Regions from separate parts of the Marinobacter sp. H13 genome, predicted to be linked through region 2. Evidence: predicted binding sites of a transcription regulator. Region 2 holds the regulator's gene; each other region holds the start of a gene.

Region 1 (10,720 bases), 320 kb from region 2:
TGATGGAAGAGGCTGGCGATTCAGTCGAGGAAACCTACGAGGATGCTACTGGCCAGAACGAAAGCGTCATGGGAGAGTTACAGGAAGGAGCGGAAAACGCAGCTGAGGAGATGGGAGATGCCGCTGAGGAAGCGGGTGACAGGGTAGAGGAGGCTACTCAATAACTCTCCGATAACTCTCTAATTTCCGCCGGCGCGCCTCTGTTTGCGCTGGCGGGTCCTGGTCATCAGCGTCCGGGGAGGAGAGTGAGTCGAATCTTTTGCGGCCAGACAACCTTAATGCCTGAGTAACACAAATGTAGGATTAACGTCATAACCAGCCCCTATCTTTTTAGCGGAGTCGATCCGGAATTCTGTTCGATGAACAGGTTGTACCGGAGTGGCAGACAACAACACCGTTGAAAGGATATGCGCTATGAATCTGGAAAGAGCGTTAATTTCCGTGGCGATCGGGCTGGCATTGTCCGCCAGTGTCGTCGCAGAGATACTACCGACCTCACAAAAGGGCAATACCTGGTTTATTAACGCCGCGGCACAGCTTCAGCAGAAGCTCTCCCTGAAGTCCTCGGATAAGGCGAAAAACGTCATTCTGTTTGTGGGCGATGGCATGGGGGTGTCCACCCTTACCGCTGCGCGCATTCTGGAAGGCCAGAGGCAGGGCAGTCCGGGCGAGGAAAATCTGCTGAGCTTTGAGAGTTTCCCCTTCACGACACTCGTGAAAACCTATAACACCGATGCCCAGGTTCCGGATTCAGCGGGCACCATGACCGCCATGATGTCTGGTTTGAAAACCGATGCGGGCGTGCTGGGCGTGGACGAGGATGTCCAGCGGGGTGATTGCAGCACGGTTGCAGGCAATGAAGTAGTAACCGCTCTGGAGCTTGCGGAAATCAAGGGTTTATCCACTGGTGTGGTCTCCACCGCACGCATTACCCACGCCACACCCGCCGCTGCCTATGCCAAATCGGCAGATCGCAACTGGGAAGACATTTCGGATATGCCTGCTGAAGCGGTTCAGGCCGGTTGCAAGGACATTGCCGATCAGCTGGTCAGTTTCGAGCAACTTCTGGAACAACGTTACGCTGGCGTGGATACCGATGGGATTGACGTGGTCATGGGCGGCGGCCGTCGCCACTTCCTGCCAAATGATGCCAGGTTCAACAGCCCGGATGCGCGATCCAGTGTCGAAGGCGACCGCACCGATGGCCGCAACCTGGTCACCGAGTGGCAGGCTCAGTATCCACAAGGCGTATACGTGTATGACAAGGCCGGTTTCGACAGCGTCAACGCCGCAACCACGTCCAGGTTGTTCGGCCTGTTCAACGAGTCGCACATGCAGTACGAGGCTGACCGTGGCAACGATGTTGCCGGTGAGCCGTCACTGAGTGAGATGACTGCCAAGGCCATCGACATTCTGGATAACGATCCGGACGGGTTTTTCCTGACCGTCGAAGCGGGCCGCGTTGACCACGCCCACCACGCCGGCAGTGCCAATGGCGCCTTAACCGATACCATTGAACTGGCCGAAGCCGTAAAAGTGGCCGCGGATCAAACCAACCCGGAGGATACCCTGATTATTGTCACCGCTGATCACAGCCATGTGTTCACGATGGCCGGTTATCCGAAGCGGGGCAACCCGATTCTGGGCAAGGTGGTTAATGTTGGCGAGACGCAGCCGGCACTGGCCGCCGATGGCATGCCCTACACCACCCTGGGGTACGCCAACGGACTCGGTTTCCGTAATCTTGGTATGGAAACGGATTCAGACGTGGCCTACAGCCAGGCACCTAACGCCGGACGTCAGAATCTTACTGGCGTGGATACCACCACCACTGGTTATCACCAGGAGGCGCTGGTTCCGCTTGGTAGCGAGACCCATTCCGGTGAGGACGTCAGTCTGCATGCAAAAGGACCGGGTGCTCATCTGGCGCAGGGAACCATCGAACAAAGCACGGTTTTTCACCTGATCGACCAGGCTCTGGGCTTAATCGAAGAATAAGGAGCAAGGCAATGAACAAATTCTTTTACAGCGCACTGACGGCTTCAATGTTTGTCCTGACCGGGTGCACGGATGACGACGATAACAGCCCCGTGCAGCCAGCCGATGAGGCTGTGACCAGCCTTTCCTCGCAACAACTGGAAACGTCGCTGACCAACCCCTGGTTCCAGCAGGGCCAACAGGATATCGAAGCGGCGAAAGCGGCCTGGGCCGAGGTTACCGGTACCGTGGCCCCTGTCACTCAATCGGGCTCCCTGCAGGCGGCCATCGCCGATGCACGGGGCAAGGCAAAGAACGTTATCCTGTTCGTGGGCGATGGCATGGGCGTTTCAACCGTCACAGCGGCGCGTATTCTGGATGGCCAGAATCAGGGCAAGCCGGGGGAAGAGCATCAACTGAGCTTCGAGCGTTTTCCGTTCGCCGGCTTGGCCAAAACTTATAACGTAGATGCGCAAGTGCCCGACTCCGCTGGCACAATGACAGCCATGGTGTCTGGTGTAAAAACCGATGTAGGCGTGCTTGGCGTGGACGAAGACGTTAGCCGGGGCGATTGTGGTTCGGCCACGGGTAACGAGCTGATGACACTGACGGAGCTGGCGGAACTTGCTGGCAAGGCCACCGGGGTGGTATCGACTGCCCGTATCACTCACGCCACGCCGGCAGCCACCTACGCCAAGTCGGCAGATCGTAACTGGGAAGACATCTCCGATATGCCTCCCGAGGCAGTTACCGACGGCTGCCAGGATATTGCCGACCAACTGGTGAACTTTGAAGCAAACCTCGAAGCACGCACCGGCGCGGATATTGACGGCCTTGATGTGGTCATGGGCGGCGGCCGTCGCCACTTCCTGCCAAATGATGCCAGGTTCAACAGCCCGGATGCGCGATCCAGTGTCGAAGGCGACCGCACCGATGGCCGCAACCTGGTCACCGAGTGGCAGGCTCAGTATCCACAAGGCGTATACGTGTATGACAATGCCGGTTTCGACAGCGTCAACGCCGCAACCACGTCCAGGTTGTTCGGCCTGTTCAACGAGTCGCACATGCAGTACGAGGCTGACCGTGGCAATGATGTTGCCGGTGAGCCGTCACTGAGTGAGATGACTGCCAAGGCCATCGACATTCTGGATAACGATCCGGACGGGTTTTTCCTGACCGTCGAAGCGGGCCGCGTTGACCACGCCCACCACGCCGGCAGTGCCAATGGCGCCTTAACCGATACCATTGAACTGGCCGAAGCCGTAAAAGTGGCCGCGGATCAAACCAACCCGGAGGATACCCTGATTATTGTCACCGCTGATCACAGCCATGTGTTCACGATGGCCGGTTATCCCAAGCGCGGCAACCCCATTCTCGGTAAGGTGGTGAGCATTGGGGCGGAGCAGCCTGAACTGGCGTCGGATGATCTGCCATACACCACCCTGGGGTATGCCAATGGCCTCGGCATGCGCGACTATGGAAGCGAGACCGATGCGGACCGTACCTATGGCGACCCCATCAACGCCGGCCGAAAGGACCTGACCAACGTTGACACCACCACGCCGGGCTTCCACCAGGAGTCATTGGTGCCACTGGGCAGCGAGACACATGCCGGTGAGGATGTGGGCATTTATGCCAGGGGGCCGGGTGCCCATCTGGTAACGGGCACCAACGAGCAGAACATGATCTATCACATAATGGATTATGCCTCGGATATCAGCGGGGCTGCCAACCTGGCTGTGCGATAAATCCCGGGATTAATAGCTAAAAACGCGCTAAACACCGCAAGCCCTGCCCACTTGGTAACAGAGTGAGTCGGGTTTGCGGTTTTTTGTTTCAGAAACCCCTTTTCCTGCCGATAAGCCAGTTACATACACTAAAGTATGAGTTATAAACTCATATCAATTTATTAGTCTCCATGATGGCCTTAAATAACAAAATATTGGTAGAAGCAACGATAAAGAAGAGGTTCCTATGGGGTTGCTGGATCGGGCTTCAATAATATTGGGGGTGGTGAGTGCTGTTGTTCTTGCGGTCATCAGTGCAGTGGTGGCGCCTTTGCTAGGCCTTGAACCGGCATCAATACTGGTTGGACTGGTGGTTGGCCTTGCAGCCGCCGCCGGCTTTCTGGTCATCCGGGTGCTGGAGCCTGCCGAACGCGGTCTCAGGGCTCTGGATAAGGGCACCCTGGCAGAAGATCATCCGCTCCGGGCCCATTGCCGGCAGCTGCTTTCCGATGCGAAAGCCGGGCGGGCTCTGGTGGAAACCCTCTCCGGAAGCGCTGACAGGAACGCTATTTCCGCCGCCCAGGTCTCCTTTGCCGCAGACCAGCTCAAGATCCGGCTGGACCGTCAGGTTGAAGAAACCGCCCAGATGGCCGATTACGCGGGCCAGATTACCGAGACCGTGCGGGAATCCTCCGAGCAGGCGACCGATGCCGCCACCATGGCTCTCCAGAATAAGCAGGTCAGTACCGAGGGGCGCGAAGCGCTGGTCTCGGCCATCGATAGTGTGCGCGCGGTACACCAGCAGTCCGGTGAGAATCTCCGGCTGATCCAGGAGCTGAACGAGAAATCCAACAAGATCCAGGGCGTGACCGCCACCATTCAGGGTATTGCCGAGCAAACCAATCTGCTTGCACTCAATGCGGCCATTGAGGCCGCCCGTGCGGGTGATCAGGGTCGCGGATTTGCCGTGGTGGCGGATGAGGTGCGTCAGCTGGCGGGCCGCACGGCCCAGGCGACCGGTGAAGTGGCGGAAACCCTCGAGGAAATACGGTCCGATACCACACTGATTGTATCCCGCATTGAAGATCTTGCCCGCAGCATTGAGGAGGGCCTGACGTCTGTGGAAAGCGTGGGTGAGCGTCTGGAACAGATCAGCGAACAATCTGATCGGGTCCAGCAGCAGGTTGCCCGGATAGCCGAAATAGATCAGAACAACGAGCAGAGTCTGGCCCAGGTGTTCTCCGCCATTGAAACGGTGCGTGACCAGATTTCCGAGAGCGATACCAGCGTTTCCTCGCTGGCGGAGCAGGCTGCTACTTTGATGGAGCTTGCGGAAAAAGCCAATGCTTCATTTGCCCTGAACAGCGAAGCCAGTTATCACCGGCCGTTCTTCGATCAGGCCAGAGCGGGCGCTGACCAGATCGGCCAGATGTTCGAGCAGGCAATCCGGGATGGCAAGCTCTCAGAAAGCGCGCTGTTCGACAAGAGCCGGACTCCCATCCCGAACACGCACCCGCCAAAGTACTCAAGCAGCTTTGACAAATTTACCGATCAATACCTGCCGACCATCCAGGAGCAGGTGAAAAACGCCCATGAGGCCATTGTCTTTGCCATAGCCGCTGCGCCTGACGGGTATGTACCGACCCACAACAGGGATTTCGCCCACGCACCGACCGGAGATCCGAAGGTGGATCTGGTCAAGAGCCGGAGCAAGCGGCTGTTCAACGACCGAACGGGCATTCGTTGTGGCACGCACACCGAGAACATGCTTTTGCAAACCTATCGCAGGGATACCGGCGAAATCATGCATGATCTCTCCGTACCTATTTATGTGAATGGCAAGCATTGGGGCGGTTTCCGCCTGGGCTACCGTCCGGACAATCACTGACCGCGGCGGGATTTTCGGCCACGGGGGCTGTGGTAGACTCCGATTAATAGATCAATAGGAGACTTGTCTTGGCTGAACCGGAGTTTATTCCTGCCGACACGGACCCCGCCTCCCGCCGAAGTGATCCGGCGCGTAACCTGGCGGTGGTGGTCTACATCCTTCAGGCGCTGTCGTTTTTCGTAGGAGGCATTACCGGTCTGGTGGGCGTGATCATCAATTACGTCAAACTGGACGACGTCCGTAATACCTGGGTGGAGCGGCACTTCCGCTGGCAGATTCGCACCTTCTGGATCGGCCTGCTCTGGACCGTGATTGGCATAGTGACCACGCCGATCATCATCGGATGGTTTATTCTCCTTGGTATTTCTATCTGGATCATCTACCGGATCGTGAAAGGGGCTCTGGCCCTGAATGACGGCAAGGCGCCCTCCTGAACGGGCGACCGTTATCAGTCTTCGGTCACTTCCTTCAGCCCCATGGCACTGAACATCCCAGCCAGCCCCATCAGGCCCAGAACGATGATGACCGCCACTTCTGAGATCATTGACACGAGGGCGGTGAGGCCGCCGGTAACAAGCAGCAGAACACCGATGACCGTGTTGCTCACCGCCGTGTAATCGGTACGCTTGTTGCCCCCTGCCATGTCCACCAGATAGGTTTTACGCCCCAGCCTGACGCCCGCATGGGCAATGCTCAGTACGAAAAACGCAATCGGGTAAAACCAGACGCTGCCGATTTCCGTCCCGATAAACAGCGCGGTGAAGCCGACGATCAGGCACACACCGCTGGCCATTGCCGCCCCACGGATCATGACTCTCCGACTGGAGGTGTCTGCAGCCCAGCCCCAGAAGCTGGCACTGAGCGAGCTGGCGAGGCTGCTGGCCAGCAGGAAAACGCCCAACATCCAGCCAATGTCGGATTCTTTCTGTGCCAGTACGACCAAATAGGGTGAAGCCAGTGCCGAGCTGAGCAGCAGGGCCCGGGTAATCACGAAGTTCCGGAACGGAACGTCATCCCGGAGCAGGGACAGGCTTCGAAATGCCTCGTTGATGGCATTTCCGCCGCCACCGGTTTCACCGTCGTATTCTTCCACTCCGGCAAACAGCAGGCCGGCGATCACCCAGAGTGCCGCGGCCAGAAGTAATAATACGGTGTAAAAGGCGAGGGTGGGGTCGCCGCGTTCCCAGAACAGCAGCGCGGTCAACACAACGGTGGCGGTGCCGCCAATGGTGGAGGCGAGCCCGCCGAGCCTTCCCCGGCGGGTTTTCGGGATGCATTTGCCCTGTACATCTTTCATGGATACGGAGCAGAATCCACGGGCGAGGGAAAATACAATGAGGGCTGCAATGATCCCGGAACCTGCGGCATACCCCTCGAAAAACCAGATGCTGGCCGCCATGGCCACAACACTGGCGGCCTGTCCGAAGCTTCCAAGAGTCCAGAACCACTTGCGAACAGGTTTGCGGCGGACCCAGGCCGCAATGACCATCTGTGGGACGAGGGAACCGGATTCCCGGATCGGCACCAGCCAGGCCACCAGCGCGGGTGCACCAATGGCGCTCATCAACCAGGCCAATACGGTTTTGGGACTGATCAGCAGGTCGCCCAGTTTGGTCAGGACGTTGCTGGCAAGAATCAGAAAGAAATTGCGCGGCACTTCGCGACAGGCGTCATCGGAGATGTCGGTACAGACCCGTGCATCCTCTTCGTTGGCAATCAGGCCATAAAGTTGTTCGATGGTGTCCTTTCCGCTCTCAGGCAAACCGCTATCCTCCGGAAAATGTGTCGAAAGGATACCAGTGTGGCGCGGTATCCTTAAGTCCGGATTACGGCAACTGCGAGCGATCAGACCAGATGGTGGTCCCAGTGAACGGATAGATCTGCGAGTTCTCTGGCGGGTTTGCCGGCGCCGAGCCGGATAAGTTTTCCCCGTCCGGAGGAAACAAGAAAATCCCCTCCGGCAAGGGTCTGGATGCCCGCGCAATCGGCGATGTGTGCGCGGCTGACCAGCTCACCGGTCTTGCCCCGAAAGATAATGGCCGTTCCACCAATCGGCGAAGCCGCAGCCACGAGGTCGTTTTCCGGATGCGCAACCACGCTGGAGATGTAGTTGGCCAACGCTGTCCGGGTATCCTCATCGAACCGGTATTCCCGCAAAGTTCCCTCTTCAAGACGTGCCAACAAAGGCGGCGTTTCGTAGAGTGGGCCCTGGTGCTGATAGGCCACATACACGCGGCCATCGCCGCTGACGCTGACATGGCGGGCGCTTTGCTGGTGGTGGGGCGGCCTGAAACGGCCAACGATTTTGCCGGAGTGACGATTCATAAGTACCAGGGCTGGATCCATGGTGTCCAGATTCAGTTTCATGCGGTCGTAATCCGGGTGAGTGAGGATGCCTCCGAGACCGATCACCAGGGTTTCGCCGTCGGGGTGCAAGGTCAGCTCATGGGGGCCGATTCCCGCCAGATCAAAGGTTTTTGTCCGCCGATAACCCTTTTCGGCATCGTAGACTGCGATGATCCCCGCGCCCTGATCGTACCGGCTGGCGGTGACGTAGAGGCGTCGGCCATCGGTCGAGAACACACCGTGGCCAACAAAGTGTTCGCCCGGCTCGGCTGAAATATGGTGTTTCCGGGCACCTGTAGTGCTATCGAAAACGTAGAATGACCAACCCGGGCGGCGCTCGAAAAACAGGGTCTCTTGCTGGTGCGGTCGGTTGCAGCCGCTATGGCAGCGGGAATCGACAGGCGCCTGCCACACTATCCGGCCGTTGCGGTTGAATGCGCTGACTCCAAAACTGCCATCCGGGAACCCGACGGCGCCGGCATAGCCATCAGGTTGGACTGACGCTTTTCGGGGCAGCAGGGAACAGCCGGTCAGGCCCACGGCAACGCCGCCGGCAATGGACACCTTGAGAAGGGCTCTCCGGTTCAAAAGCATAGGATCAGGTTCCTCAGTCGCCATCGCTCGAGTTGAAGCCTCGTACTACGCCAAGTGCCACTGCCGCCTGGTCATTCACCAGCGTGGTCAACTGGGAAATATCAACGTAAAGGCTCTGCAGAGCCCGGAACTGGTCTTCTTCTTTCAAAGCCGTTGCCAGGGGTAGGTGGGCTCCGGGAAAGTTCTGCTGAACCTCGTTGAATTGTTTGCGAATGCGGTCTGCCAGGTCGGACGCCCCCTTTGCTTCCAGCGAAATTTCGAGCCCTGGTAAAAAGTACCGGTTCAGGCCGTCGACAGTCGCCGCGACAGTCTGCAGGCTTTTGCCGCTGCGCCAGGCGTCCGCGATGTAAGGATTGCGTTTGTTACTGCCGCGAAGACCCATGGGTTGGGCCAGCCTTCTTTCTTCCAGAATTTCCAGTGTTGCCATACCCGCTCGGATAGTGGTGTCGAAGTACTGCTCGGTCTCCAGATAGTGCGGTCTGAAAGCCTGCCAGCCAGCCATCAATGCGTCACTGTTGCTTTTCAAGTGTCCCGCGACGTTCGTTAGCAGCTCGCAGGTCCGGGCGACTGGGAGTGAAGTTTCCCCGGCATTGAACTCTTGGTCGAACAGCAGATATTCGATCATCGGGAAGCCTTGCACAGCGACACCGGACTGATTGATCACGCTCGGGGTGATCGGTTCGTCGTTTCCGATCAGGTAAGCCGCTTTCCGTGCAATCAGATTCTTCGGATCCGGCCAGAACTGGAACTGCCAGGAAAGGTTGTTGTTTTCGACCGGGCCGAAATCGACTAAGCGCACCTTCTGCCAGGCCAGGAAGGCATTCAGCCAGGCGGCTTCCACGTGTTCCCGGCTTCCCTCGGCTGGATTCTGGCAGTAGTCACGGGCGGATTCAGCCAGCTCTCCCGCTTCTGTGGTCAACGATTGATAGCCGGTCGCAATGCCTTCATACCACTGCTGGCGGGCCTGGGTGTTGGCATCGCTTGCCCACGCCAGGGGCGAGGTTAGTGTCAGGATAGATGTGCACAGCAGTCTGGTGATCCCTTGCATGGCTGATCCTCAGAGTGAATTCAGGAAATCGATCAGAGCGGATCGATCTTCGGGCGACATCTGGCGGTATCGGTCGGCGGCCGCCTGAGCCTCGCCACCGTGCCAGAGCACGGCTTCTTCCAGAGTTCGGGCGCGGCCGTCGTGCAGGAACCCGGCTTGCGGATTCACCACTTGGGCCAGGCCAATGCCCCAGAGCGGCGGGGTTCGCCATTCATTGCCATTGGCCAGGAATTCATCGCGGCCGTCGGCCAGGGCAGGACCCATGTCGTGCAGCAACAGATCCGAATAGGGCCAGATAGTCTGATTGCTAAGGTCCGGGCGATCGGCAACCTCGCCGGTCTGATGTCTCGGCGTATGGCAGCCAGCGCAGCCACTTTCGTTGAACAGCCTTGCTCCCTGCCGGACGGATTCAGACTCAATATCTCGACGCGCGGGTATTGCCAGACTCTTGGCGTAGAAGGTCACGAAGTTGGCGACCTTGTCGCTTACTTCCGGTTCACCGCCATGGGTAAACCGCTCACAATTCTGCTCGGGCATGCAGTCGGTTTTAGGTTTCAGAGTAGAGGTCAGTCCCATATCTCCGGCGAACGCACCCATGCTTTGCTGGTGGACATCGGGCTCGGCTGCCTTCCAGCCGAATCGACCGGGCACTGTCTGTTCCGTTGCCAGATCCCAGACCTGGTTAAGCTTTCCGGAGATGCCGTTTCCGTCCGCATCATCAGTGTCTTGGAGGGCTTGCAAATCTTCGATGGGGATGGCTTCCAGCAGACCCATTCCGATCATCTGCGGTGCTACCCGGGGCGATACCAGAAGGTCCTCGGGCAGTGGCCCATAATTTGGGTTCTCAATGCGGTACACGGGCTTGCGCAGTTCCACCACCGTCCCATCCGCGAGTGTTTCCTTCACTGGCGTCCATTCGACGATCAAATCAGCCTCTGGTTTGGCTGCAGGAAGCGCGGCTGTCTGGAGCTGGCTGCCATATACTGGCGCCGGTTTAAAACCGTGTTTGCGCAGAATGTCCGCGTCCAGCTCCGGATCAGCAGGGACTGCCAGTCTCAAAAACAGGGAGACCGGCGGCTCGTCGACACCGGGTGGGTGTCCGCGACCATCCTTGATATGACATCCCTGGCAGGAGTTGGT
Region 2 (10,720 bases):
TCCAACTCAGGAGCTTTTGGCGGATTCCCGTCGGGTTTGCGAGGTTTGTGGGGCTGCCTCCCAAAAATGTCGGCGGCCAAGGATGGCCGACGCCAAGCGCACATGGATGTGCTCGTAGCGGTTTTTGGGAGGCAGCCCCACGAACCTCTTCCCGCTAAATCATCAGGCTGGGGCAGGAGTGGAAGGCGAGATCAGCAACCAGCCTCGATAACCCGAACCATCGGCTCCCCGCGGCTTTCCGGAATCGGCAGTATCCCATACGAGGCCCGCGGGTCATGGACCGTGGTCGAGGTAAAGCCGCAGGACAGGAAGTGCTTGCGGGCCTGCTCGTCGGTCTGGAAGTGGAACGGTACCTCGCTACGGGTAACGGCCCCGAGGACGCCACCGAGCACTTTGAGGGTAGTGTTCAGCACCGGCTGGCGGGGTTGGTAGTAGCTTTCGGAGAGGTAAACCGAGCCCGGGCGTTTGGCCATGGCGGCGGCCAGTCGGCCGGTGGCCATCAGGCGGAGGGCCTTGCGGGCGGCCATGTCGGGCAGATCGGCTTCGACCATGTGGAGCAGAGGGTGTTTCTGCCGTAACCGAATGCCGCGGGGGGGCATGCCGGAGCTGTCAGTCGGCTTTCTGCTCATAGACGGCTTTACCCCATGCCTCGCGGCTGCCGGGCAGTATCAGGTTCAGGATGATGGCAGCCACCGCACAGAGCGCGATGCCTTCGAGGTGCCCGAGCACCATGCCGCCAATACCGAACACCAGGGTAACGCCTACGATAACCAGGTTGCGAGACTGCGACAGATCTACCTGGTGGCGGATCAGTGTGTTCAGGCCAACGACGGCAATGGAACCGAACAGCAGGCAGAGGATGCCGCCCATGACGGGCACCGGGATGGTTTGCAGTGCTGCGCCGAATTTGCCAACGAAAGCCAGAACAATGGCGATGCAGGCAGCCCACCACATGACCTTGGGGTTGAAATTCTTGGTGAGCATAACGGCGCCGGTGACTTCCGAGTAGGTGGTGTTGGGCGGTCCTCCAAGCATGGAGGCGGCGCTGGTGGCCAGGCCGTCACCCAGCAGGGTGCGGTGCAGGCCCGGCTTTTCCAGGTAGTTCTTTCGGGTCACGTTGCCGATGGCCAGCACGTCACCGATGTGTTCAATGGCCGGGGCAATGGCGACGGGGATCATGAACAGCACGGCGCCCCAGCTGAATTCCGGCGCAACAAAGTTGGGAACGGCGAACCAGGCGGCGTCCCGGATTGGCGTGGTATCCACGATACCGGCAAACGCGGAGAGGATGTAGCCGGTGATAACGCCGAACATGATCGGAATCAGCCGGAAAATGCCTTTCGACCAGACCGACATGATGATGGTTACGGCCAGCGAGATCATGGCGATCCAGATCGCCGTGTCGTAGGGAATCAGCTGGTTGGCGCCATCACCGGTGCGGCCGGAGGCCATGTGAACGGCAACCGGCGCCAGGCCGAGACCGATAGTCATGATCACCGGGCCGATAACCACTGGCGGCAGCAGGCGGCGGACAAAGCCGGTGCCCCGCAGCCGCACCAGTCCACTGAGGAAAATATAGAGAATACCCGCTGCCATCAGGCCGCCGAGTGTCTCTTCCATGCCGAACTTGCCTTTGGAGGCAATCACGGGGGCAATAAAGGCGAAGGACGACGCGAGGAAAATCGGGATCTGACCGCCGGTCACCACGTGAAAGATCAGGGTGCCCAGGCCGGCGGTGAACAGGGCCACGTTGGGATCCAGCCCGGTAATCAGTGGCATCAGAACCAGCGCGCCGAACGCCACCAGCAGCATCTGGGAGCCAGCAATGGCCTGTTTCCAGACCGGGTCGTTGGTATGGTCCTGCATTCTTAAACGTCCTTTTGCTTGGTGCCGAAGATTTTGTCGCCGGCATCGCCGAGACCCGGAAGGATGTAGCCTTTGTCGTTGAGGCGCTCATCAACGGAGGCGGTGTAGATAGACACGTCCGGATGTTTTTCCAGAACCTTTTCAACACCTTCGGGCGCGGCAACCAGCACCAGGGCCCGGATCTCGGTGCTGCCGGCCTTCTTGAGCAGGTCAATGGTGGAGATCATTGAGCCGCCGGTGGCGAGCATCGGATCGACAATCATGGCCATACGCTGGTCCAGTTCGCCCACCAGCTTTTCAAGGTAGGTGCTGGCCTCGAGGGTTTCCTCGTTGCGGATCTGGCCGACAACACTGACCCGGGCCACCGGAATCAGGCTGAGGACACCGTCAAGCATGCCAAGGCCGGCCCGCAGGATCGGCACGATGGTGACCTTCTTGCCGTGAATCTGTTCCACGTTAACCGGCCCTGCCCAGCCTTCGATGGTCTTTTCCTGCAGATTGAAGTCTTTGGTGGCCTCGTAGGTCAGGAGTGCACCGACTTCCTGTGCCAGCTCCCGGAAATTCTTGGTGCTGATATCCGCACGGCGCATGATGCCGAGCTTGTGGCGGATCAGAGGGTGTTTTACCTCGTGGATTGGCATGGGGTCACCTGTGTGTCTGGTTGGAATTTTGGCGTCGCGATCAAATGGCGCAAGGATACCGCATCTGGCAAGGGGAGTCAGGCCGCAAATGGCCGGTTCCGTGAAATCCACTAAGGGCTGGTACGGATCTTGCGATAACCCTTCCAAACGACGCTCCGGTGTCAGATTTTCGACCTTCAAAACGCCTGCAGGCACGGCCAATCGGAGAAGTATCCGGCATGGACAGAGCTTTAGTCCTCAATAACGTCAAAACCCTGACGCGGGGCAACCTGGGCATACCAATCATGCTGATGGGCTTGCTGGGCATGATGATTCTGCCCATGCCGGCGTTCCTCCTGGACGTGTTCTTTACTTTCAACATCACCCTGTCCATTGTCATTCTGCTGGTGTGTGTCTACGCCCTGCGGCCGATGGAGTTTGCGTCCTTCCCGACAGTCCTGCTGGTAGCCACACTTCTGCGTCTCGCCCTGAACGTGGCGTCTACCCGGATTGTTCTGCTGAACGGCCACGAAGGCGGCGATGCCGCCGGTAAAGTGATCGAATCCTTCGGCGCCGTTCTGATCGGCGGCAATTACGCCGTGGGTCTGGTGGTGTTTGCGATCCTGATGATCATCAACTTCCTGGTCGTGACCAAGGGTGCCGGCCGGGTCTCCGAGGTGAGCGCCCGTTTCACGCTGGATGCTATGCCCGGCAAGCAGATGGCGATTGATGCGGACCTGAACGCCGGCCTGATCAATCAGGATGAGGCCAAGCATCGTCGTGCCGAAATCGCCCAGGAAGCGGATTTCTACGGCTCCATGGACGGTGCGTCCAAGTTTGTGAAGGGCGACGCCATTGCCGGCCTGCTGATTCTTGCCATCAACATCATTGGCGGTATTGCCATTGGTATGCTGCAGCACGGTCTGGATTTCGGGCTGGCCATGGAGCGATATGCGCTACTGACCATTGGTGACGGCCTGGTGGCACAGATTCCCTCGCTGCTGCTGTCCACGTCTGCTGCAATCATGGTAACGCGGGTTACCTCCAGCCAGGATATGGGCGGCCAGATCCTCCAGCAAATGTTCAGCGCGCCCAAGGCGCTGTCCATTGCCGCCGCTATCCTGATCATTCTCGGTCTGATTCCCGGCATGCCCCACGTGGCCTTCCTGGGTCTGGGTGCACTGGCCGCCGGCGCTGCCTGGTATATCTGGAAGCACCAGCGACAGACCGTCGAAGAAGATGGCGCATTCCCGACTAGGGGCGCGGGCGGGGCGGCTCCACGGCCGGCGGGTCGTGATCTGCCTCCAGGCGGTGACGCTGGCGGCGATCAGGGGCGTCAATTACCGGCCCCCGGAGAGACCAAGGAGCTGGGCTGGGACGATGTGTCCACTGTCGATATTGTCGGTCTGGAAGTGGGTTACCGGTTGATCCCGCTGGTGGACAAGTCACAGGGTGGCCAGTTGCTCAGTCGTATCAAGGGCGTTCGTAAAAAGCTGTCCCAGGATCTCGGCTTCCTGATGCCCTCGGTCCACATTCGAGACAACCTCGATCTTATGCCCAACGTCTACCGCATCACCCTGATGGGCGTGACGATTGCCGAAGCGGAAATCCATCCGGACCGCGAACTGGCCATCGACCCCGGTCAGGTATTCGGAAAGATAGAAGGCATTGAAGGCAAGGATCCGGCGTTCGGTCTGGACGCCAGCTGGATTGAGCCAGACAAGAAAGAGCAGGCCCAGACGCTCGGCTATACCGTGGTCGATGCCAGTACGGTGGTCGCGACCCACCTTAACCAGGTACTGCAGAAACACGCCCACGAGCTGCTGGGCCATGAGGAAGTCCAGAAATGGCTGGATCAGCTTGAAAAGATTTCTCCGAAGCTGGCCGAGGAACTGGTACCCACCACCGTATCCATCAGTCTGCTGCTGAAAGTGCTGCAGAACCTCCTGAAGGAAGAAGTGCCGATCCGAGACATGCGGTCCATTGCCGAGGCCATCGTGAACGTGCATCCGAAGAGTCAGGATCCGAAGCTGTTGACCACCGTTGCGCGGCAGTCCCTGCGCCGGATGATTGTCCAGAGTATCTGCGGCAACGAATCAGAGATACCGGTGATCACCCTGGATCCGGATCTGGAACAGTTATTGCTAAAGTCTGTTCAGCAGAGTCAACAATCCGGCGGACAGGAAGATATTGGCCTGGTTCTGGAGCCGAATATGGTTGAAAAACTCCAGCGCTCGCTTCAGGAGAGCGTCCAGCGTCAGGAGATGCTCGGCAAGCCAGCCATTCTGCTGGTGTCCGGGCCCCTGAGGCCGGTGCTGGCGAAGTTCGCCAGCTACGGGGTAGAGCGGCTCCATGTGCTCTCGTACCAGGAAATTCCGGATAACAAACAGATTACGATCGTGGCGTCCGTTGGCCAGTAACGGCGCGGATGACAGAGCGGACAGCGCCGGCACGGCGTTGCCGGTGGAGGAAGAGGCATCATGAAAGTAAAACGGTTTTTTGCTCAGACCATGGCCGAGGCGCTCAAGCAGGTCAGTGAACAGATGGGGCCGGACGCCGTGATCCTTTCCAATCGTCGGGTCGACGGCGGTGTCGAAATTGTGACGGCGCTGGATTATGACGAGAATATGGCGCGCCAGCGACTGGGCAACCAGGCAGAAGAAGCCACCAACGGGTCCCGCTTGGCCGAGATGCAGGCCGACCAGCACAGGCGTCTTGAGGACGAGCTGAGCCGGTCCCGGGACCGCATCCGTGAAGTACGGGAAAAGCGGGCATCGCAGGGCGCGAGCTACGCCGGTTCGTTCGCTGCCATTCAGGAAGAGGTGAGCGGTGGTTTTGGTGATATTGAACTTCTGCCACAGGCGCCGAGGGAAGCCTATTCTGATGAGCTGGCGCAGATGCGGGCCGAGATCAGCTCGCTCAAAGACATGATGCAGGGCCATCGGCCGCAACAGGAGCCGGAGGTTTCTGCGACCACCGCCGTGCAGCAGAGGCTTGCCGAGCGCTTGCAGGAGTTCGGCCTCGGCAGTGATCTGGCGGGGTCAATTTCCCGTCGTCACAAGGCGGGGCGCCTGGAAGACGGTTGGAAGCAGTCCCTGAAAATGCTGTGTACCGGGGTTCGGACCTCCCGCATGGAGTGGCTGGATGAGGGTGGCGCCTACGCGTTGGTGGGTCCGACAGGGTCCGGGAAAACCACCACCATTGGCAAGCTGGCCGCGCGCTACGTGCTCAAACACGGTTCCGACTCGGTGGCACTGGTGACCACGGATCGCTATCGGGTGGCGGCGCACGAGCAGTTATTCGTGTTCGGTCGGATCCTGAATGTGCCGGTTCGGGTCGTGGATGAGAGCCACAGTCTGGACGATATTCTGGACGAGCTGTCAGACCGTCATCTGGTGCTGATTGATACCGCCGGACTGACCAGTGCGGACAAAGGCTATCAGGAACAGCTGGCCGAACTGGCTCGCAGCCATCACAATATCAAAACCCATCTGGTGGTCTCGGCAACCAGTCAGCCTCGCATCATGAAATCCGTGTGGCATTGCTATAAGATGGCAAATCTTGCGGGCTGTGTGATGACCAAAATCGACGAGGCCCTGACGCTGGGCGAGTCTCTCGGGTTTGTGATGGAAACCGGTCTGCCGGTAGCCTATTACACAGACGGCCAGAAGATTCCTGAAGACCTGCACCACGCAGAAGCCGTTCCGCTGGTGCGGTTGGCCGTGGATCGGCTGAAAACACTCCAGCAACAGCAAGCGGTCGCAGAGGGCCTGAAAGAGCACGCCTGAGACCGGACAGATTGACAGCAGGCGTCGGAGACAAAGCCGGCGAAACGTGGCGAGAGACCAAAAACAGTATGAGCAGAGCACATCCGGTACAGGTGATTGCAGTTTCCGGCGGAAAGGGTGGTGTCGGCAAGAGTAACGTGTCGGTGAACCTCGGAATTGCCCTGGCGCAGAAAGGCCTGAGAGTGGTGCTGCTCGACGCCGATCTGGGGCTGGCCAATATCGACGTCTTGCTGGGCATCACTGCCAATCGCAACCTCCAGGATGTTCTGGCCGGCGATTGTGATCTGAAGGACGTTCTGGTGAATGGACCCGGTGGCATCAAGATTGTCCCCGCCTCTTCCGGTACCCAACGAATGACCCAGCTCAGCCCCATGGAACATGCCGGGCTGATTAATGCGTTCAGCGAACTGGGTGATCAGATCGATGTCCTGATCGTTGATACCGCCGCCGGGATTTCCGAGTCAGTGGTCAGTTTTCTGAGAGCGTCTCAGGAGCTGCTGCTGGTTGTCTGCGACGAGCCGACCTCGATCACCGATGCCTATGCCCTGATCAAGCTGATGAACCGTGATTATGGAACCAACCGCTTCCGTATTCTTGCCAATCAGGTTCGGAATGAGCAGGAAGGCCGGCATCTGTTTGAAAAACTGACCCGGGTCACCGAGCGCTTCCTCGATGTGGCACTACAATACGTAGGAATAGTTCCCTACGATGAGGCCGTGAAGAAAGCGGTTCAGCGGCAGCGTGCGGTGCTGGACGCCTATCCCAGGGCGAAAGCTTCACTGGCCATCAAGGCGCTGGCGGACAAGGTAGATAGCTGGCCGTTGCCGTCCTCGCCCCGTGGGCATCTGGAATTTTTTGTGGAGCGGCTCGTCGAAGTCTGAATCGGATCCAGTCAAACAAAAAACCGGATACATGACATTGGCGAAAAACCTCGGAATCTATAACCAGTCAAGTGCGCAGAAGCCGGCTCAGCTCATTGAGCAGCACGCGCCGCTGGTCAAGAAAATTGCCCTTCACCTGATGGCTCGCCTGCCGGCGTCCGTCCAGCTTGAAGACCTGATGCAGGCCGGCATGATCGGTCTGCTCGAGGCCGCCCAGCGTTACAGTTCTACCAAAGGTGCTACCTTCGAGACTTACGCCGGTATCCGTATTCGCGGCGCCATGGTGGACGAAATCCGCAAGGGTGACTGGGTCCCCCGTTCCGTGCATCGCAACGCCCGTCGCATTTCCCAGGCCATCAAGGCCGTTGAAGATAGACTTGGCCGCGAAGCCCACGACCAGGAAGTGGCCGAAGAGCTGGGTATGGGGCTGCCCGAATACCACTCCTACCTTTCCGGTTCCAACAGCGGTCGACTTTTTAGCCTCGACGAGCTCAATGAATCCGGAGAGCTGCCGATAGAACAGACAGAGACGCAGGATAATCCCCTTGAGGGGTTGTCCTCCGATGCCTTCCGGCGGAGCCTCGCTGAGGCGATTGAAGACCTGCCGGAGCGGGAAAAGCTGGTGTTGAGCCTTTACTACCAGGAAGAACTGAACCTCAAGGAGATTGGCGCGGTGCTCGGCGTCAGTGAGAGCAGGGTAAGCCAGATTCACAGCCAGGCAGCCCTGCGCCTTCGGGGACGGCTCTCGGATTGGCGTCAGGAATCGGACAACTGACCGCGTTCAGTCTGTGTCGCCAACGAGGTAGTCTGTAGTTTTTGGTAACCGATGCTTTACAACCGAAGCAAAGGTCCGACAATAAGCGGTTAAAACAGCGGCCTGCTAGACTTTGAACGCAAAGGTCAAACGAATTCCGGGTGTTACTAACTGGAGGTCCCATTGGACAAAAACATGAAAATCCTCATTGTGGACGACTTCTCCACAATGCGACGGATCATCAAGAACCTGCTGCGTGATCTTGGCTTCACCAACACCGATGAAGCTGACGACGGCAACACGGCACTGCCAATGCTCAAAAGCGGCAAATACGATTTTCTGGTGACCGACTGGAACATGCCTGGCATGTCAGGCTTCGACCTGCTCAAGGCCGTTCGGGCGGACGAGAATCTGAAAACCCTGCCGGTATTGATGGTAACTGCTGAGGCCAAGCGCGACCAGATCGTTGCCGCTGCCCAGGCAGGCGTAAACGGGTATGTGGTCAAGCCGTTCACCGCTGCCGTGCTCAAGGAAAAGATTGAGAAAATCTTTGAAAGAATCCAGTAACCAGAGGTCGGATGGCTCTCATGAGCGATAGCAAAAAGAACCATCGGGGCCTTGAACCGGAGGTGACGGAAAAGCTCCAGCGGCAGGCAGCGGAACTGGCCGAGAGTGTTGATGCGGGTGATTATGCCAAAGCCATGACCCTGATCAATGAACTCAGCGAAGTCAGGGATCAGGGTCTGTACCGTGAGGTAGGGCGGCTGACGCGGAGCCTGCACGAAGCAATCCGGAACTTCCAGATTGATCCCCGTAACGCCGAGCAACAGGAAGCACTGTCAAAGATGACAGATGCCTCTGATCGTCTCGAATACGTTGTGCAGATGACCGGTGAAGCAGCCAACCGGACCATGGACCTGGTTGAGGAAACCATGCCGGTGGCCAATGCCCTCAGAGACGAGGCCGCCGCGTTGCGTGATGAGTGGCAGCGCCTGCGTCGCCGGGAAATGCAGCCGGCTGAGTTTCGCGAGCTGTACGGCCGGATTGATCGCTTTTTTGTCAGCATGGCAACCGATGCCGACACCATGTACAGCAACCTGTCGGAAATCCTGCTGGCTCAGGATTATCAGGATCTGACAGGTCAGGTCATCCAGAAGGTCACCGCCCTTGTGAAAGAGGTTGAGGAGCAGATGCTCAGCCTGGTGGTGATGGCCAGTCATGTGGACCAGCTCACGGGCACGGTGCACCAGATTGAAGAAAAAGAAGAGTCTGCAGAGAAGGGCGTCGGGCCCCAGATCAAGGCCGATGAGCGTGAAGATGTAGTTTCGGGGCAGGACGACGTAGACGACCTGTTGTCCAGTCTCGGTTTCTGAATAATGAGGGTAACGCATGGCGTTTGATGCTGATGAAGAGATTTTGCAGGACTTCCTCGTAGAAGCCGGCGAGATCCTCGAAAAGCTGTCAGAGCAGTTGGTAGATCTTGAGCGACATCCTGACGACAGTGATCTGCTCAACGCCATCTTCCGTGGTTTCCATACCGTGAAAGGCGGAGCCGGCTTCCTTCAGCTTGAAGCGCTGGTGAACTGCTGCCATTCCGCGGAAAACGTTTTCGACATCTTGCGTAATCACAAGCGCAAGGTGGATTCCGAACTGATGGACGTGGTTCTAGAAGCACTCGACTACGTCAATGCCATGTTTGAGCAGGTCCGCAATCATGAGGAGCTGACACCGGCTCCGGACGAACTTATTGCCCGTCTGGATGCCCTGGCCCAGCCTGAGGGCGAGGGGGCACCGGCCGCTGCCGCTCAACCTGAGCAGGAAGAGAGCGAACCGGCAGAAGACGGTGGCGACATCACCGACGACGAGTTCGAACAGCTTCTGGACGCACTGCAGGACGAGAAATCAGCGGAGGTTTCCTCGGCTTCGAGCGCCGGATCGGCCGGCGGTGACCAGGAAAGTTCTGGAGACGACGAAATAACCGACGACGAATTCGAAGCGCTACTGGACCAACTGCACGGAAAAGGTCAGTTTGCCGGTGCGCCAGCTGGCGAGGAAGAGGCTTCTGGTAAAGAAGAAAAGCCGGCTGCCAAGGCCGGATCTGCTGGCGGCGACGACCTGATCACCGACGACGAATTCGAGAAACTGCTGGACGATCTTCACGGCAAGGGCGGAAGCCCGACCGCGGGCGGAGAGCCTTCAGCCTCGAAAGAGCCTGCAGCTCCAAAACAGCCCTCAGCGCCGAAACAGCCTGCATCTTCAAAAGAGCCGGCTTCACCGAAAGCAAACACGTCAAAGCCCGAAAAATCGAAGCCGGCCGAGAAGCCGGAGGCCAAAGGCGCTGCCGCACCGGCGATGCCTGCTCGCGAGAATGCCCCGGCCGCGGAAACGACGGTTCGTGTCGACACCAAGCGGCTCGATGACATCATGAATATGGTGGGTGAGCTGGTGCTGGTGCGTAACCGCTTGCAGCGTCTGGGTGCTGAAAGTGAAGACGAACACATGCACAAGGCGGTATCCAACCTGGATGTGGTTACGACTGATCTCCAGTCCGCCGTCATGCAGACCCGCATGCAGCCGATCAAAAAGGTGTTCGGCAGGTTCCCCCGCGTTGTGCGCGATCTCGCCAGAAACCTCAAGAAAGAGGTGAACCTGGTGATGCATGGCGAGGAAACCGATCTGGACAAGAACCTGGTTGAAGCGCTGTCTGATCCGCTGGTTCACCTGGTGCGGAATTCGGTGGACCACGGGATCGAGGCTCCGGAAGTCCGCGAGAAGGCCGGGAAGCCACGCCAGGGCACGGTTACCCTCTCT
Region 3 (10,720 bases), 1.9 Mb from region 2:
TGCGCCGGGCAAAATCCTGCAACTGCACCATGGCCAGGGCTTCATCGACACGCTGGCGAATCTCGTCCTTGGGACGTTTTTCCATCTTCAGGCCGTAGGCCACGTTGTCGAACACTGACATGTGGGGGAACAGCGCGTAGTGCTGGAAAACGGTATTCAGCGGCCGGTTTTCCGGGGCGGTGTGAGTGAGATTTTCTCCCGCCAGGGTAATGGTGCCCTCGTCAGGATGCTCAAAGCCCGCCATGAGGCGCAGCAGCGTAGTCTTACCGCAGCCGGAAGGCCCCAACAGGGTAATGAACTCGCCGTCGTAGATCTCAAGATCCAGACCGTCGAGCACCGTTTTGCCACCGAATTGCTTGGAAACATTGCTCAGGGATAGCAGTGTCTGTTTCATCGGCGCTGCCCAAAGAATGAGCGGCCTATTTTTCCAGAAACCGACGCAAACAAAAAGGGGCGCCGGAGTATTACAGCCCCGGCGCCCCTTTGACTGACAAAGCCCTCAAGCCTTCGACGGGCTCTCAGGTATTGTCAGGCTTCAGTCTTCAGCGACACTGTTCAGATAGGCCTTGTCGGAAATGTTGGTCCACTGACGAACCTGCTTGAGGTAGTCACGCTGTGAATCGATAATTTCTTTCGCAAGCGGATCCTTCTCAGCGGCTTCGGCCAGCAAACGGTTAGTGGTGCTGCGCAGGGCATCAATGACTTCCGGCGGGAATACCTTGTGAGTTACATCCGGGTAGTCTTCTTTCATGCGATCCCAGGCCACGCCACTCTGGTGGGTGCTCTGGATGTACATGTCATAGGCAGCGGTGCGCATGGCAACCCGCAGGATCTCCTGAAGATCCTTTGGCAGCTCTTCCCAGGTCTTCTTGTTGATCAGGAACTGAACTTCCGCGCCCGGCTCCTGCCAGCCCGAATAGTAGTACTTGGCGATCTGGTGGAAACCCATCTGGAAATCCAGGGCAGGACCGACCCATTCAACGGCATCCACGGTGCCACGCTCGAGTGCGGTGTACAGCTCACCCGGCGGCAGGTTGGTCACGGCAACACCCAATTCCGACATAACCTCGCCAGCGAACCCCGGGGTGCGCATCTTCAGGCCCTGAAGATCCTCAAGTGAATTGATCTCCTCGCGGAACCAGCCACCCATCTGGTTACCGGTATTACCACCCGGGAAGGACAGCATGCCATAGGGTTCATACACCTTCTGCATCAGCTCCATGCCCTCACCGTGGTAGAACCAGGCGTACATCTCGGGCGCGATCAGCCCGAACGGAATGGTGGTGAAGTACATAGCGTTCGGGATTGAGCCCTTGTAGTAATAGGACGCGGTATGGCCCATGTCGTACTGGCCGTTGCGAACGAGATCGAAGATTCCGAAGGGGGCCTTGTGCTTGTTGGATGGATCTATGCGAATCAGCAGACGGCCATCCGACATGGTCTCTGCCATGTCCGCCATATGCTGAACAGTCTCCCCCAGTACCGGAGAGTTTGGCCCCCAGGTTTGCGCAAGGCGCAGGGTATAGCTTTCCTCGGCGGAGCTGGCACTGCTCGCGAAGAGCACCACCGACGCCAATATTGCTTTTAGCGAGCGGGTCATTGTTGTGGAACCTCTATTTCGTTGTTATGCGATGGCTTTTGTTAACCCTCGAATCTTATCCCGAGAGATCCAAGAAGACCAAATAGTGGCGAATGATCACTTCTTTTCATAAGCTCAAGCTCAAGATCAGACGGTTACCAAACTCAGAGAAACGGTGTAACGCCAATGCAGGAAAAGGATCTTTCGCAGCAGCGCGCGCGGTTGCAGGCCCTCCGTGAGAACTACGTCGCCAGGATGCCCGAAACGTTCGAGCGCCTGGAACATCTTATCGGGAGTATTCCTGCCCAAGACCTGCCCTCCGAGTCGGGCGACCTGAACTCGACTTTGACACTGTTAGTCCACGAGGTACATAAACTCGCCGGGTCCTCAGGCTCTCTTGGGCTTCATTGTGTGTCTGAAGCTGCAAGGCAACTTATGTCGCTTGCGGAGCTTTGGCACACCCACCCTCAGGACCCGATAACAAAAAAAGACCTGATGGCAAAACTGATCGCCACAATGCGCGAGTGCGATACCGAATCAACAATTACGGAGAAAAAAGAACCAACGCGAAAAGGGTCTCGCAAAATTCACATAGTGGACGACGACGAGCTCCTTGCCCAAGAAATGCTTACCTGGCTTCTGGAGGCAGGCTTTGACGCCGAGGCATTCTTCTCTTCCTCGGTCTATCTGGACATATTCGAAACCCTGTCGCGACCGGACATGATTATCATGGACGTTGCTTTCGGCGAGGACACGGCAGCAGGACCAGACACCGTAAGGCAGCTCCGCAACAGGCTCGGCCGTATGCCCGCGGTTATCTTTCTCTCAGTCCACGACGAAATGCCTGCCAGACTGGCCGCGCTGAGAGCGGGCGCTTCCCGCTACCTTGTAAAACCGATCAGCAAAACTCGATTGATGGACATTGCGCACGAATTTGCCGAGCGTAAACATACGCCCAAATACCGCGTTCTCATGGTGGATGATGATCAAACGGTCCTGCAGGCAGCAAAAATCCAGCTGGAGCAGATCGGCCTTGAAGTGCATGCTACCGACGAGCCTTTGCAAGCACTGAGAACTGCTCGCCAGATAAATCCGGATGTCATTATTCTCGATATCATGATGCCTGAAGTCTCAGGAACCGAGCTCGCCGCTATTCTCAGAGAGGACCGGCAGTTTGACGCTACACCGATCGTGTTTCTGACCTCTCAAACCCATCAGGATGAGAAAACTCTGAGTGTGGCACTTGGTGGTGACGACTATATATTGAAGCCTTTTGATGCCGATTACCTGACCGCTACCATATTCTCCAGAGCCAAGCGCTCTCGCCGACTGCGTCAGCTGATCAGCGAGAGCGCCCCTGGTTGATCAGACTTTGAACTGCCCGACCAGCTCCCGTAGGCTCTCACCAAGCCGCGCCAGTTCATGACTGGCCTCGTTGGTTTGGGTTACGCCGGTATCGCTACGCTGGGCAGCGTCGACAATGCGGACCACGTTCTGATTGACCTCTTCAGCCACCTGGCTTTGTTGCTCTGAGGCGGTTGCGATCTGGGTTACCTGATCATGAATCTTGCCAATCGAGGTCTCGATGGTTCGCAGCGCGCTGGTTGCATGATTGATCCTTTCGACCGTTTCCGTTGAACGGTTGCGTGATTTGTTCATCCGCTCCACCGATGCCTTGGATTCAGTCACAAAGCCGTCAATCATGGTACGAATCTGATCAGCGGACTCGGCGCTGCGTTTTGCAAGCTGGCGTACTTCATCAGCAACCACCGAGAACCCACGACCATGCTCGCCGGCCCGGGCTGCCTCAATCGCGGCATTGAGAGCCAGCAGGTTGGTCTGTTCAGTTACCGCATGGATGACATCCAGTACCTGCTGGATCTCATCGGATTTTTCCGCAAGGGCGTTGATACTGCGGGCCGTGTCCTCGATCTCCTCGGACAGCTTGTTCACCGCGCCCTGGGCACTGCTAATGGTTTCACCACCCTCACGGGCCATGCGGTCGGCGTCCGAGGCCGAGCTCTCAACCTCATTGGCATTGCCGGAAATCTGCTGGATGGTCGCGGCCATTTCATTGATCGCAGAGGCAATCTGGTCAGTCTCGGAGCCCTGTTCCTGAACCGAGGCCCGGGTTTCATTCGCGACCCGGCTGAGCTCTTCCGCCGCGGACGCCACCTGATCCGTGGTGGCGCCGACTTCTCGCATGGTGTCCTGGATCTTGACGACAAAGGCATTGAAACGACGACCGAGCTCGGCCAGCTCGTCGGTACCCTCATCCGGCAACCGCTGGCGGAGATCGCCCTCACCATCAGCAATTTCCTGCATCATGTTGCTGACGTTCTTCAGCGGCCGGGTCACGCTACGGCCAACGAATACGCCGATCACCAGAGCGATTACGACAACCACAACCGTCACCAGAAGGATAAAGCCCAGGGCCTCCGCCATGCCCGCTTCAATGTCCTCGCGAGCAGCAGCGACCTGCCGGTCAATATCGGTAATGTAGACACCAGCACCGATCATCCAGTCCCAGTCCGGGATAATGGTGGAATAGGACATCTTGGGTTCTTCATTGCCGGAGGCAGGGTTCATCCAGTCATAGCCGTAGAAGCCCTCACCGCGGGCAGCGACGAACAGATCGGCCACCAACCCCCTGACAACCGGATTCTTGGTCGGTCCTTCTTTGGAAGGGTCCGGGGCATAGGCCAGGTTGTATACATCCCTGGTATAGGCGAACACGTAGTTCGTCTCATCAAAACGGATCGAGCGCAGGCGCGCCGCTGCCGCCTCCTTCGCTTCCGCCTCCGTCATCGATGGGTCATTCTTGGCCTCCAGAACCACGGCCTCTGCGGCATCAATGAGATTCTGTAAACCAGCCTTCCGTGCTTCCAGGAGGCTGTTCTCAAGACGCTTGAGCTCATCTTCACCATTGGCCTGAATCTGACTGGCGGTGATCCACGCCAATGTTGCCGCCGTGACGAGTACCGGCACAAGTACTGCCACCAGCAAGCGCGAGCGTATTTTCACTTTACTCAAGACATTCATTTTTCCGAACTCTCCAGGGAATTTCCGTTGGTGAGGATTATCCACGGACCACTTGGCGTGATCTGTTCCAGTTTGTTAAGGCAGGTTTCAGCAGGCGCACTGATTCGCCGAGCCGCCTGCCATCGGACAAACCTTCCACCATTATTTTCAGCTAGGTACAGTAACGGCAGTAACCCGATTGTCTTGAGCGGGAATCAGACTAAAGGACCACTACGAAGGTAGGCCAATGAAGCACCTGTTTCTGGTACGCCACGCCAAGTCCAGCTGGGCCGACGAATCACTTTCTGACCGGGAACGCCCCCTCAATGCGCGGGGCATCAGCCAACTGGCCCCATTGGGAAATACCCTGAAATCTGTCGGCGCGTTCGAAGGCGATGTATACAGCAGCAACGCCAAGCGGGCCGTCGCGACACTGCAAGGCATACTGCCCGACACAGTTGCAGCCGAGCGCTGCCACACCCTGAGTGAGCTGTATACCTTTGACTATCGGCGACTACTCGCATGGCTCGAAGAGCAGGCAGAAGCTCCACAGATTACCCTGGTCGGCCACAACCCGGCGTTACTGGAACTTGCCCAGTCCCTCCTGAAGCAGCCCCCGGAACAGCTACCCACCGCCAGCGTTATTCACATCCGGCTTTCGATCAAACACTGGCGCCAGATTGGTCGCGGCAAGGGCAAACTGGTGACTCTGATAACGCCACAGGATTACAGCTACGCCCACTGCGAACGAAAGCTTAAAAAGACAGCCAGAACCGCGGGGGACGATCCTGCAAGGGACATTCCCAAGGCCCTTCACCATCAATTTGATCGGCTAAGGCAACTGGAACGGGGCGTCGCCCTTGGCCTGGATGACGAATTTCTGCACCAGTACCGGATTGCGATTCGACGCAGCCGTGCCATCGCCGAATCGGTTCAGGACGTGACTGGTGACAAGTCGCTGGCCAAGGGGGTTAAAACCCTGAAGCGCCATGCAAGGGCAACGGGCCCACTGCGCGACCTTCACGTGTTTCTTCAGGACCTGCCGGAACTTTGCGCAGATGACGCGGAAATTCGGGCAGCCTTGCAGATCTGGTTCGAGCGCGAAGCCGCCAGCCATCATAAAAAGCTGGCAAAGCGACTGAAAAGCAAGCGCTACCAGGGCAGCCTGGAACACTGGCGCAATCTGATTGATTCGCGAAAGTTTCAGAAATCGGCCGCAACACTCCGGCCGAAAGACATCCGAAGGGCCTTGGAACGTCGTATCAAGGAGTTCAATAAACGCACTGCCGAGCTGATGCACACTTCACCGGATGAAGATATCCATCGGCTGCGCAAGCAACTCAAACGAATCCGTTACCTGATGGAACTGGATGCAAAGACCTGGAAGCGCAACCTGAAAATCTTAAAGGAGCGGCAAGAGCTCTATGGCCGGTTCCAGGATCTGCACGTTCAGACTTTGCTTCTCGACCAGTTCCGCCAGGCGGCGCCAGAGGTACTGCCAGCCGCGCTCAATGGGATCGTGGAAACGCTGGGAAACCACAAAGCGAACGCCCGGAAACAGATTCTGACCCTTGGAGGACTCGATGGAGCCCCGTTATGACACCCTGTTTTACGACGGACAATGCCCACTTTGCGCCAAAGAGATCCGCACCCTGCGCAAACTCCAGCGTGGCAATCTGATCTTTGCGGACATCCATGAACAGCGCGACGGTAGCGCCAACCTGCCAAGTCACGAAGCTCTGCTCAGACGCCTGCACCTGATGACCTGGACCGGCGAGTGGGTCATCGGTCTGCCCGCAAATGTTCGCGCCTGGTCCCACACGCCCTTTGGTTTTCTGTTCAAACCCCTGCTGTGGCCAGGTATCTTCCAGATTGCCTCGCGCATCTACGGGAAATGGGCAGACAAACGCTATGAGCGCAAATACGCCTGCGCCATCGGAGATAACGAAACCGCTTAATCATGCATGTACGGGGTGTCACCAGGCGCCCCAAACCCTTATCCTGAGGTATAACCTTATTCCATCAGTATGAGGAGCTTACCCATGAAAACTGCCCATGATCTGGTAGAAGCCGCCAGGAAAGAGATTCAGGAAGTACCCCTTGATCAGGCGGAAGACGCCATCAAGAACGCTGACTTACTCCTCGATGTGCGTGATGCGGATGAGTACCGGGCCGGCCACATACCCGGCGCGGTCAACATCTCCCGTGGTTTACTGGAGTTCAAGTTCACCAATGATCCGGCGTTCGAGAGCCGCGATATGAACATTGTGTGTTACTGCAAAACGTCCGGGCGAGCGGCTCTCAGTGCAAAAGCCCTGAAAGAAATGGGCTACATGCACGTGCAGTCCATCGCCGGAGGATTTGATGCCTGGCAGGAAGCCAACAAACCGGTTGCCAAACCCGAACTGCCGTCCTTCGAGTAACGGGCGCTTACAGGCAGCAGGCCTTGTGCTTTCGGCCACTCCCGCAGGGGCAGGGTTCGTTGCGACCGGGCTTCAGCTGGCCCTCGCTGGTATCACCTCGAAGGTAATACCAACGGCCCTGCTCCCGGACAAAATCGGAGTTTTCTTCGAGAAACCCCCAGCCCTTGCCCAGACGGTAGACCGCACGAAAAAGCACCGAGCCACGATCGCCGGACTGGTTGGTGTCCAGGATTTGCAAGGAGGTCCAGTCTGGTGAGTCTTCCAGGCTAAGCGTCTCTGGCCGTGAACTCTCGTGCCAGGTGGCCCGCAGATAATCCGGCAGCTTGAGAACGAAGGCCGCGTACCGGGATCGCATCAGCGCTTCCGGAGTAGACGCTACTTCGCCCTGATGGAGAGGCTGGCAGCATTCGCTGTAGGATTTACCGCTGCCGCAGGGGCAGTTTCGATTTTCAGTCTGTAGAATCATCGGGCTTCGATCGTTTCGGCTATGCTCGTAATCCGGCAGTGTATCAATATCAAACCGGCGTTGCTCCGGCCTACTCCCCTGACCTTTTTGGTGATTTCCTTTGACAGATGTGTCGCTGTTACAGATTCTTCTGGCCAACCTTGCCATTCTTGCCGGAGCTTGCCTGCAAGGCGTGGCCGGCTATGGCATTGGCACACTGGCCGCGCCATTGCTATTCCTGATAAGCCCTGTGTTAGTGCCCGGTCCCCTGATCCTGAATGCCACTCTGCTCACTGTATTCATGCTGATCCGCAATCGCGGCGCATTGCAGGTCAGGGAAGTGCGTTTTGCCATCGGTGGCGGCGTTGCCGGGGCAGTCCTGGCAGCACTGACGTTGCTGGTGATTTCGACCAAAGGCTTCGAACTGACCTTCGGCATTCTCATCCTTGCCGGCGTAGCGCTCAGTGTTGGCGGCCTCAAGCCGGCGCTCAACGCACGCAACAGCGTGCTGGCCGGAGCCGCTTCCACCTATATGGGCACTATTACCGCCGTAGGTGGACCGCCAATTGCGATGATTTACCAGAATGAAAAGGGACCGTTGGTCAGGGCTAACATGTCGGCCTTCTTCCTGGCTGCCAGCGTGCTAAGTCTGTCAGGCCTGCTCGCCTCTGGCTACCTGGGAACCCGAGAGCTTTTCCTGTTCGCCGTTACTTTCCCTGGAGTATTCCTGGGCTTCTGGCTGTCAGGCAAGCTGGTTCACCGTATGCCCTTCGAGGGGCTTCGCCCGGTAATTCTCGGTATCGCAGCCATCGCCGGAACGGCGGCGCTGATTCGCGGGCTGATCTCACTTTAGGAATCGGACCAGAGGCGCACGCGGAATCGGTTTTTCTTCCACAATAAAGCCAGCCAGAGCGCGTGAGCATTGATCAGGAACGCCAGAATCCACTCGAATGCATCGTCCTTGCGGCTGTAGAACTCGGGCGCCACGCCATTCAGGATGACTGAGAGAATGCCTACCGCCAGAATAAGCTGGCAAAGATTCAGCAGCCTCATGCCCGTGTTCTTCCACAACGGATGGCTGCGCAATCCGGAACTGACCATCAGCTCACAGATGAACGTGAGCGAGAAATACAGAACCACGCCAATACGGCGGATCAGGTTGAAGCCGTCCCCGGCGTGTCCCAGAGCCAGGGTATAGGCGCCGAGCGAAACGCTGGCCACCAGGCCCAGCCAGGGGACCCAGGCCACACCGCTGGAATGAACGCCGAGCTGGCGCAGCCACCGACCGTTAAGCCACCAGAACAGAATGCCCAACAGAGCCGCCGGCAGCATGGTACCTTTGAAAATGAAGTAAGAGGTGCCGTGACGACCAGTCCGGCTGATGCTGGTGCAGCTGTCCCAGTAGGGATTGCATAGCTCCACATGCCCTTCCAGCACTGAAACTGTAAACGTGATATGGATGGTTAACAGCGGGATAAGAGCCGCAGCGAGTGCAAGCCACCAGAGATGGAAAAAGCGGTGATCCGACATGACGGACGATTCCCGTTCAAGTATCGAAAAGCGAATGTCGACTGTGCTTCAGGCGCTTGACCCGCGCATGATAAGCGAACACTATTTGACCAGATTTTGCAATTCAGCCTCCGCTTTTATGTTCTTCTTCCGTCAAAATGGCAGCAGCGGGTGATAGGATCTAGTCATGAATAAAAGCCATCAGGAAATTGTCGAAACCCAATTAGACGTCGCCGAACTTGCGATCGGCATGCATGTGGTTCGGCTGGACCGCCCTTGGGAGGAGACCGATTTTCTGATTCAGGGCTTTGTGATCAAAGACCAGTCAGACATTGAGGCGCTACGCGCTCAATGCGGGTTTGTTTTCATTGAGGGACGGGTTCAGAAAACGAATACCGTTCATGAGGGAACCAACCGCAATCAGAAACCATCAGGATTGCGCCGGCTTTTCAAGCGCAAATCAGCATCAGAACCGGCACCCCAAAAACCTTCCGTACCTCGTAAGCGAGTCACCTACATCAATAAGGTCGACGCTGGCACTGAGATGGCTACGGCCAGGATCCGATTCGAGGACGCGCAAGAGACCGCCAAAGCGATCATGTCAGGATTGCGGGTCGGTCGCACCCTGGACATCAACAATGCGCGCAAAGTCGTCAAAGGATGCGTTGAAAGCGTGCTTAGAAACGAGAACGCACTGATGCTACTTACCAAGATCAAGCATCAGGACGCGTATACGGCCGAGCACTGCATCAACGTCTCGATTCTTTGCGCAGCGTTTGGAAAACATCTCGGTTTGTTACAGGGCGAAATCGAGACCCTTGCGCTCTGCGGTCTGTTGCACGATGTTGGCAAAACAAAAATCCCGGACGAAATCCTGAACAAACCGGGCGCTCTGACTCCGAAAGAGTTTGAGTTGATGAGGCACCACACGACTCACGGCAGAACGATTCCCATGGGCACCAGCCATTCGCTCAACACCGCGGTCGATGTTGCGTTCAGTCATCATGAAAGGATGGATGGCTCAGGCTACCCCAGAGGCCTCGAAGCACATCAAATTCCCTACTTTGCAAAGATCGTGGGCCTTGTCGACACCTACGACGCCATTACCAGTGACCGTGTCTATGATAAAGGCAGGGCGTCCATGCAGGCGCTGGATATCATCCACAAACACCGGGGTACCCAGTTTGACGCCGAACTTGCGGATGAGTTTATCCAACTCATCGGCATCTACCCGCCGGGCTCCATCGTGGAAATGATCAACGGAGAGGTGGGCATCGTTGTGGAGAGCCGGCCGGAGCATAAACTCAAGCCTTGCGTTCTGCTGGTCAGGGAGTCTGACAAAAGCGTGATGACACCTTACCGAACGGTCGATCTGAAGGTCAGCTCGGAGGATGCCGCAGGCGAAATCTATCGAATCGCCCGCGAGGTTCCGGACGGTACCCACAACATCGTACTTCAGGAGTTTGTAGATCAGGGGCTGATCGTAACCAGACCAAGAGCGCCCGCCGAGCAGCCCTGAAACCCAACCAACCTCTCTCAGCCTGGCCGTTTTGTTACCGCCATGGTCAGCCGCGAAACACAGGTAGTTTTCCCCTCTTCGTTCTCCAGAAGGATTTCCCAGACCTGAGTCGCACTACCAATGTGAATAGGCCTGGCTGTGCCATACACCCAGCCCTTGGTAACCGGGCGGATGTGATTGGCGTTGATATCCAGTCCAACAGCGACAGTTTTCGGGTTTTTCAG

What was found. Region 2 encodes FliA, which starts transcription of late flagellar genes. Its sites were predicted from a motif close to CTAAAGTTTNNNNNNNNNNNGCCGNTAA; they were not measured.
Positions count from the first base shown of each region.
Region 1: a site for FliA is predicted at 3,812-3,839, ahead of AC5JQH_RS04020 (methyl-accepting chemotaxis protein). Genes of this name have one in related genera too.
Region 3: a site for FliA is predicted at 4,782-4,809, ahead of AC5JQH_RS11365 (methyl-accepting chemotaxis protein). Genes of this name have one in related genera too.

Region 1 covers NZ_JCACRU010000001.1:861,308-872,027, reverse strand. The annotation lists gene AC5JQH_RS04035 (hypothetical protein) at 1-164, shown strand, start outside; gene AC5JQH_RS04030 (alkaline phosphatase family protein) at 415-1,998, shown strand; gene AC5JQH_RS04025 (alkaline phosphatase family protein) at 2,010-3,725, shown strand; gene AC5JQH_RS04020 (methyl-accepting chemotaxis protein) at 3,952-5,592, shown strand; gene AC5JQH_RS04015 (DUF4870 family protein) at 5,661-6,026, shown strand; gene AC5JQH_RS04010 (MFS transporter) at 6,041-7,354, opposite strand; gene AC5JQH_RS04005 (DUF1513 domain-containing protein) at 7,438-8,532, opposite strand; gene AC5JQH_RS04000 (imelysin family protein) at 8,546-9,580, opposite strand; gene AC5JQH_RS03995 (di-heme oxidoreductase family protein) at 9,590-10,720, opposite strand, start outside.
Region 2 covers NZ_JCACRU010000001.1:542,354-553,073, reverse strand. The annotation lists gene AC5JQH_RS02585 (hypothetical protein) at 192-629, opposite strand; gene AC5JQH_RS02580 (uracil-xanthine permease family protein) at 610-1,866, opposite strand; gene upp (uracil phosphoribosyltransferase) at 1,869-2,507, opposite strand; gene flhA (flagellar biosynthesis protein FlhA) at 2,726-4,906, shown strand; gene flhF (flagellar biosynthesis GTPase FlhF) at 4,967-6,274, shown strand; gene AC5JQH_RS02560 (MinD/ParA family protein) at 6,343-7,155, shown strand; gene AC5JQH_RS02555 (RNA polymerase sigma factor FliA) at 7,187-7,930, shown strand; gene cheY (chemotaxis response regulator CheY) at 8,093-8,476, shown strand; gene AC5JQH_RS02545 (protein phosphatase CheZ) at 8,497-9,282, shown strand; gene AC5JQH_RS02540 (chemotaxis protein CheA) at 9,299-10,720, shown strand, end outside.
Region 3 covers NZ_JCACRU010000001.1:2,461,656-2,472,375, reverse strand. The annotation lists gene potA (spermidine/putrescine ABC transporter ATP-binding protein PotA) at 1-394, opposite strand, end outside; gene AC5JQH_RS11375 (TRAP transporter substrate-binding protein) at 536-1,600, opposite strand; gene AC5JQH_RS11370 (response regulator) at 1,766-2,944, shown strand; gene AC5JQH_RS11365 (methyl-accepting chemotaxis protein) at 2,945-4,621, opposite strand; gene AC5JQH_RS11360 (CHAD domain-containing protein) at 4,848-6,200, shown strand; gene AC5JQH_RS11355 (thiol-disulfide oxidoreductase DCC family protein) at 6,184-6,558, shown strand; gene AC5JQH_RS11350 (rhodanese-like domain-containing protein) at 6,643-7,023, shown strand; gene AC5JQH_RS11345 (YchJ family protein) at 7,031-7,489, opposite strand; gene AC5JQH_RS11340 (sulfite exporter TauE/SafE family protein) at 7,599-8,321, shown strand; gene AC5JQH_RS11335 (hypothetical protein) at 8,318-8,998, opposite strand; gene AC5JQH_RS11330 (cyclic di-GMP phosphodiesterase) at 9,165-10,496, shown strand; gene AC5JQH_RS11325 (hotdog fold thioesterase) at 10,514-10,720, opposite strand, start outside.